Linked DNA regions of Candidatus Chlorohelix allophototropha. Each later gene encodes a partner of the first gene's protein in a complex. Links are inferred from orthologs where the notes say so. Each region holds a gene or a part of one and is shown on either strand. Other genes may lie near its edges.

Region 1 (3,947 bases):
GACGATGTTCACGGCAATTATGAGAACTTGGTTGCTGGCTTTTGCGATAGGAATGAACCTAAGCCCACTAGAAGTTATAGCCGCCAGTAGCCTAGCCACTTTCGCCGGGTTGATACCAATTTCAGTCAGTGGGATTGGCGCGCGTGACCTGACTTTGATCGGTATTTTAGCTCAGATGGGGTTTGCCCGTGAGTCTGCGTTGGTGCTATCTACTTTGCTGCTGGTACTCAACCTTGTAAACTTACTGGTTGGAATGGCTATTTGGTTTTCGCGTCCTCGTCGTTTCAGATAATGCGATAGTGATTCAGGAAAGCTACAAAGTAAGCTTGTTCTGGTCTGGTTGTTTATCGGGAATAGCCCCAAAATCCTTTCCCGTGCTACTTTTCTTTTCGGTTATCCTACAATCAAGTTTCCACTAAATTATACCAACTAATTTACACCCGCTTTGATTACATCCAGTGCTGCTGAATTATTGGAATAGATACTACTATCCATTAATGGTATAATATTCATGTGTAAATAATCATTATTGACTATTCGTAATACAATGTATAATGTGTTGCACAATTAGTCAAGATTGACTATAATATGTATCAGAAACATTGAGCTACGTGGAGATACCGTCATTGCCCTCTTTCCGGCAAGTTGTGGAGTAATTATTAATGGATGATCAGTCGCTACTGCTGCTGGGAATCTTGAAGGCGCAAAGCCAGCATGGTTACCAGATTAATGAATTTATTGAGAAAAATCTTAGCCGCGTTACCAACATGAAAAAGGCAACCGCCTATGCCACCCTTGACCGTCTCTCCAAAGCTGGCTATGTTACCGTTACATTTGAGCAAGAAGGAAATCGCCCACAACGCAAAGTCTACTCAATTACCCCTGCCGGAGAAGACTACTTTCTCGAACAATTACGCGAAAATTTATCATCGGCTGAGCAAATGACTTTCACGGGTGATATTGGTCTGATGTTTCTTGATAATTTGCCGCGTCAGGAAGTTGCCGAACACCTTAAACGCCGGCTGGCTGAAGTAGAGAAGCAAATTGTCAGTTTTGAAAAAGCTCCTATTCACGCCAATGGGCATGGTGTTAACCTAGCAGTTGATCATGTACTTACTTTGTTTAAGTCTGAGCAAAAATGGTTGCTTTCTACCATTCCTGAACTTGAATCAGCGGAACAATAAATTGTGTATAAGGGCTTTTTAGCGTATAATTCTGCCAAATTATTTTTGGTATGGTGCAAATGCACTCTTAGAGTTTTTAAATCACGAGGAATAAATGTCGGTTGATTCCGGGGAAGCGATGGAATTATTGAAAAACATACAAACCCCGGCGGGCGCTGAAAAGCTACTAACGCTGCCCGCATTTTCTGATGAGAGACCAGAATTGAATAACCCCACAATATTGGCACTTGAAGACGGTCGAATATTCAGAGGTTGGGGCTTTGGCGCAGCTGAGGTTGCCGAAGGCGAAGTAGTCTTTAACACTAGTATGACAGGCTATCAGGAAATTTGCACCGACCCAAGCTATCGTGGCGAAATAGTCTGTCTCACCTATCCTATAATCGGCAACTACGGCATAATCGATGCTGATGATGAGTCTCGCGAAAGCTGGCTTAGCGGCTTGATTGTGCGCGACTACACCCCCGAATGGAGTAATTGGCGCGCGCAAACCAGCTTGCATAGGTATCTTCAAAAACGCGGCATTCCGGGCATTTACGGAATTGATACCCGTGCGCTTACCCGTCACCTACGTACTAATGGGTTGATGCGGGGGGTTATTGTTCGCCCCAAACCGGAAGAAAGTGATGCCGAAATAATATTGAGAGCGCAAAATGCGCTGATGCCTGCCCAGAAAAACGTGGTCGCTGACGTAACTACCCCGTCGATTTATCGCTACCCTGCCCGCTCAATTGAAGGTTCGAGCGGTGTAGAAACTATGCGAATGGCGGTATTAGATTGCGGTTTGAAAGAAAACATTCTCCGTTCTTTGGCTAGAAGGGGTGTTAGCGCCACCGTTTTACCCAACACTGCCAGCCTGAGTGATGTTATGGCGCTCCAGCCAGATGCAGTGTTCAGTTCACCCGGTCCCGGCGACCCCGAACGCAATACCACAACCATAGAGGCGCTACAAGGTGTGCTTGCGCAGCATATACCGTTTTTTGGTATTTGTCTTGGACACCAATTACTCGGTTTGGCGATTGGTTGTACCACCAGTCGTTTGAAGTTTGGTCATCGTGGGGGTAATCATCCTGTTAAAGACCTTGCCACTGGCAAAGTGCATATAACCAGCCAGAATCATGGGTTTCAGGTTGATGCCGATTCGGTGCCCGTTTCGCAAGGGTGGCGCGTCAGCCAGATTAATTTGCATGATGGTTCGGTAGAGGGATTGGCGCATGAAACCCTGCCCGTCTTCAGCGTCCAATACCACCCAGAAGGGGCGCCCGGTCCGCAGGATAACCAATACCTTTTCGATCGTTTTATTGCGATGGTACAGGATAGCAAGAATAATAAGTAGAAATTAATCTGGAATGGGACAAGGGGTTTTAAACCCCTTTTCTAAACAAAGCTTTTTTGACTTCAAGCGCTATACTTCGGAAGCGGCACAAATGGGTCGTCGTGACGATGATTACAAAATACCGCCCTTACCACCCGAACCGCCACCACCGTTAAATATCGGTGGTGATCCTGATCGGTTTCCTTCGACTGTTTCCGATACCTATTATGACGACGATTATAACTACGAGATACCGCAGGATCAATCGGATAGTGATGAACCGGAGCAGGGTTGGTGGTCGCAGCGTACAACTGCCGCCAAAGCTATTATTATTATGCTTCCGGCTCTAATTGTTGTATATATTATAGTGTTGAGCTTCATCTTTCTATACAGCACTTCTTCAGCCCTTAATACCCCTTCGCCCACTGCGCAGGGTGCGCCACCGCCTACCAATACACTCCCTGAGATTGTGGTTAAGCCTACCATACCCGGTTTATTACAAACTGTCACTACAGCCGGACCGATTCCTACTGCCACGCCACGCCCTACTGCCACACCTGCGCCTACACCCACTCTACTGCCGACTCCGGCTCCTTCGCCCATTGTTACTGCCACAGTAACCGCTACTTCTACTGCAATTATTTCAACTGCAAGTTCCGGTACACCCGGTATAACTATCACTGGCAATATAACTGTAACCCCTACCCTTGCACCTGCCAAAACTCCGACACTCGGAGTTACAAGCACTCCGGCAATTACCGGAACTGTTGCTACAGCTGCAACAACTCTTACCAGTTCAACGGTTACAGCCACTTCTAGTGCGTCCAGTACAATAAAAGCTACGACTACAATAAAAGCTACGATTAGTACAACTAGTGGGTCACTTCACGTCTTGCAAAGACTGTTCCCCAACCATTAGCGCAAACCCATACTGGTTACATTCTGAGAGTGGCTAGAAGCTATAGGCTATCGCGCCAATACCCTTTCTTTTTGATCCGGCGACTTCACCACGGTAGCTGGGAGACGAGAATAGGGGTCGAAAATGGAGGAAATTGCTATAAGTGGGGCGGGCAAATGCATCGAGTTTCTCCTGTGGTAATAGTGTTTTGGCGAACAAAATTTACAACAGGCTGCAATGTATTTGCCCTCTCGCGCTATTTTATTCTTTTTCCTCTCTAAATTTGTACAAAAACGAGCTACGAGGCGACTTTCACCTTATGTCGTACTGATTCCACCTCAAACATATGCTTGAGGTATTGCCCGGTGTAAGATTCAGCTATTCCCGCCACATGTTCAGGAGTGCCGGTTGCCACCACGTTACCCCCTCGATTACCGCCATCGGGTCCGATGTCGATAATCCAGTCCGCCACTTTGATAATATCAAGGTTGTGTTCAATCACCACCACCGAATTCCCGCCATCAACCAAGCGTTGCAGGATGGTGACTAAGCG
Region 2 (3,975 bases), 240 kb from region 1 along the record:
TAGGCGGTCATAACTTTACAAAACTACAATTTGGTTGATATAAGTATCCCACCGTATTTTAGCCCACTATACATAAGTTTGCAATAGCACAACTTTTAGCTTCGATTATAGGTAGAGATAATTTCAGGCAAGGGGCTTAACCCCCTGCCTCTAGTCTTTAAATATCCTAGTTGAATTGCTTCGTCCTGTTTTATTTTGGGCTAATCTGCTGAATGCTCTTTCTGGCGATACCAAGAGAGCGGTTTGATATTATAATCTGCACCCTCGTTGTGTGCGGCAGCGACAGCAGTTACGGCAGCGCGGAAAGTATCCAGCGAGGTATAGCAGGGGATGCCATTTTCAACTGCGGCGCGCCGAATCTCAAAACCATCCAGTAAGGGTCGCCGCCGTCCGCTGATAGTGTTGACCACTGCTTTTACCTGCCCACTTTTAATAAGCTCAACCGTATCGGGATGTCCTTCACCGATTTTGATTGCGATTGCATCCACAACCATCCCGGCATTTTCGATCATAGCGGCGGTTCCCGAAGTAGCGTGGATACGGTAGCCAATCTCGGCTAAATCGCGAATGAGTTCGAGACCTTCCGTTTTGTCGCGATCGGCAATGCTAAATAATATCGCCGCCCCCGGTTTTGGCAGACTCATGTTGGCGGAGATGAGCGCTTTGTGCATTGCTGCCGCATAGGTTAAATCCACGCCCATAACTTCTCCGGTAGATTTCATTTCGGGTCCGAGTGCGGTATCTACTCCTGAGAGTTTTGCCATACTAAAGACCGGGGCTTTTACCGCTACGAGAGGCTGCTTAGGCCACAAACCGGGGGCGTAGCCTTGCTCTTGCAAACTCTTCCCAAGCATTATGTTGGTGGCAATTTTAACCATCGGCACACCTGTAACTTTGCTCAGGAATGGTACGGTGCGACTGGCGCGAGGGTTCACTTCCAGAATATAGACCTGTCCCTGCCAGATTACATATTGGATGTTAATCAACCCTTTTGCTTGTAAGCCTATCGCAATACGGGTAGTGTAATCCACAATGGTATCAACCTCATGGCGATAAAGGTTTACGCCCGGATATACTGCAAAGCTATCACCACTGTGTACCCCCGCTCGCTCGATGTGTTCCATTACGCCGGGAATAAGCACTTCCTTACCATCGCAGATTGCGTCAACCTCAACTTCTTTGCCTTCAAGGTATTTATCAATCAGCACTGGGTGTTTCTCGCTGATATTAACCACTGTACTGGTATAGCGTTGAAGGTCTTCTATGTTATGGCAGATTTCCATAGCCCGTCCGCCCAACACATAGCTAGGACGTACTAGCACCGGATAACCGACGGTTTCCGCCACTTTGAAGGCATCCATGTAATAATTTACAGTTGCGCCGGGGGGCTGACTGATGCCTAGCCCTGCTACGAAGTTTTCAAAGCGCTTGCGGTCTTCCGCAATATCAATGCTGTCAAAACTGCTGCCGAGAATCGGCGCACCCGCCAGCGATAATGGTTCCGCCAAGTTTATGGCGGTTTGCCCACCGAATTGGAGAATCAACGGAGGCATATTCATAGTGTTACCGGGCGCTTCGGATAAATCCTGCCCTTCGTTTTCGAGAATATCCATCACGCTTTCTACATCCAGCGCTTCAAAATAAAGGCGGTTGCTGGTGTCGAAATCGGTTGAGACTGTTTCAGGATTGCTGTTAACCATGATGCTTTGAACACCCGCTTCTTGCAAAGCCCATGCGGCGTGTACGCTGCTATAGTCAAACTCAATGCCTTGTCCGATGCGGATAGGGCCACTACCGATAACCACCGCTTTGGGACCGGTGATAGAGGGGGCTTCGTTTTCTTCCTCATAGGCGCTGTAGAAATAAGGGGTTACCGCTTCAAATTCGGCAGCGCAGGTATCTACGGTTTTGTAAACCGGTACAATGCCTTGACGGTGACGCATTTCGCGCACTCTCTCCGGCAAGTCATCGGTAAGTGCGGCAATCTGGTCGTCGCTGAAGCCCAAACGTTTCGCTTGCCGCAATAGGTTGGAGGTCATCGGTTCTTTGAGTAAACGCCGTTCCATTTCAACCAACAACTGGAATTTGCGCAGAAACCAATAATCGATTTTGCTGCGGGCGTATAGCTCTTCGATGGTCTCATCGCGGCGTAAGGCGGCAAAAACTGCCCACATACGCCGATCATTCGCTTTATCAATATATTTCCAGTAGGGCGCTTCTTCGCCCTCAACCTTTTTGCTCCATTCGGCTTCCTCCCACATGAGGGACTTGCCGCCGAGTTCGAGACTACGCACTGCTTTCTGGAAAGCGGCTTCAAAGCTACGGTCAATCGCCATCACTTCGCCGGTTGCTTTCATTTGTGTGCCGATGCTGCGATCTCCGGTGGGGAATTTGTCGAAGGGCCAGCGCGGGATTTTGACCACACAATAATCAAGGGCAGGCTCAAAGGCTGCTTGTGTTTTGCGGGTCACAGCGTTCTCAATTTCATCGAGACGTTTGCCGATGGCGATTTTGGCAGCAACCCGCGCAATCGGATAACCCGTAGCTTTAGAGGCGAGCGCGCTACTGCGACTGACCCGCGGATTTACTTCGATTACGTAATACTGGAAGGAGACGGGGTCGAGCGCATATTGGATGTTGCATCCACCCTCTATGCCCAGTTTGCGAATAATTTTGATGCTGGCGGTACGAAGCATCTGATATTCTTTGTCCGAAAGGGTTTGGGAAGGGGCAACCACAATACTATCGCCGGTGTGTACCCCAAGCGGATCGAGATTTTCCATGTTACAGATGGTGATGCAAGTATCATTCGAGTCGCGCATCACCTCATATTCAACTTCTTTCCAGCCACCCAGATATTTTTCAACTAGAATCTGATGAATCGGGCTGGCGCTCAAGCCGCTTTTGATAAAGTGATCTAACTCTTCCCATGAACGGGCAATACCGCCGCCCGTGCCGCCAAGCGTATAAGCGGGGCGAATGATGATGGGTAAGCCAATGCTTTTGCCGACTTCCATAGCGAAATCATAATCACTGGCGATGTCGCTTTCGATTACGGGTTCGTTAATATCCAACAAAACCTGTTTGAAAAGCTCTCGGTCTTCAGCTTTTTTGATGGTATCCACGCTAGTGCCGAGCAAGCGCACTTGATATTTATCCAGCACCCCTGCTTCGTGCAATGCCACGCCCATATTCAACCCGGTTTGACCGCCCAATGTAGGCAGTATGCCGTCAGGTCGTTCCTGCTCAATGATTCGGGTGAGGGATTCGACCGTCAACGGCTCGATATAGATTACATCTGCAATGCCATCGTCGGTCATAATGGTAGCCGGATTGCTATTAACCAGCACCGTTTCAATACCTTCTTCCCGCAGAGAGCGGCAGGCTTGGGTACCCGCGTAATCAAACTCCGCAGCTTGCCCGATTACGATGGGTCCGCTGCCAATCACCAGCACTTTTTTAACGCTCATTTTCTCCCGTTCGCCTTAAGACCTAAAGTATTAAACGCGGGGCGGCATTGCCCTGTAAATCAGCCTATTATAACAAGAATTTGCGATTTCTTCACAAATTCCAGAACCCGATTTAACCTTACAATAGTGAAATGTTTTGGTCGAAATTTTGTACTAAAGGGGTTACAGTCTACTTAGTCATATTGAGTTATTCCTGTATGGCTTATAATTAATGTGACAAACCTAAGGAATTGCTATTATTACATTATCCTTGTGGGAGGTTTCACATGAAATTATACCGTTATTATCTTTCTACTGCCTGTATACTTATCGTGTTATTGAGCCTTACTCTTTCCGCATGTGGCGATTCAGCTTCTCCCGTTAGTGCGTCCGAACCCACCACTACTGGAGATACGACAACAGGCGTTCCCGTTAAGGTCACCATTACTCCTGCTGAAACTGCCTCTGACGATACTATTACGCCTACTCCGCTTCCAAAAGTAGCGGTGGTTGCATCGGGTGGTTT

What was found.
Region 2: the proteins of carA (region 1) and carB are in contact, whole or in part, in a solved structure (PDB 1KEE), measured with the Escherichia coli proteins. The link is inferred for Candidatus Chlorohelix allophototropha from one-to-one orthologs.

The regions. Positions count from the first base shown.
Region 1 is NZ_CP128400.1:253,893-257,839, reverse strand. Bases 452-3,397 are described here. They hold carA (glutamine-hydrolyzing carbamoyl-phosphate synthase small subunit), read left to right. Parts: upstream 452-1,278; coding sequence 1,279-2,517; downstream 2,518-3,397. Other genes in these bases: OZ401_RS13870 (hypothetical protein), read left to right, coding at 2,531-3,397; OZ401_RS13880 (PadR family transcriptional regulator), read left to right, coding at 663-1,184. Also shown: OZ401_RS13885 (lysylphosphatidylglycerol synthase transmembrane domain-containing protein), read left to right, coding at 1-292; more of OZ401_RS13870, read left to right, coding at 3,398-3,415; excinuclease ABC subunit UvrA, read right to left, coding at 3,693-3,947. UniProt on the Escherichia coli protein: Small subunit of the glutamine-dependent carbamoyl phosphate synthetase (CPSase).
Region 2 is NZ_CP128400.1:493,442-497,416, forward strand. Bases 1-3,839 are described here. They hold carB (carbamoyl-phosphate synthase large subunit), read right to left. Parts: upstream 3,471-3,839; coding sequence 201-3,470; downstream 1-200. Other genes in these bases: OZ401_RS14810 (SGNH/GDSL hydrolase family protein), read left to right, coding at 3,737-3,839. Also shown: more of OZ401_RS14810, read left to right, coding at 3,840-3,975. UniProt on the Escherichia coli protein: Large subunit of the glutamine-dependent carbamoyl phosphate synthetase (CPSase).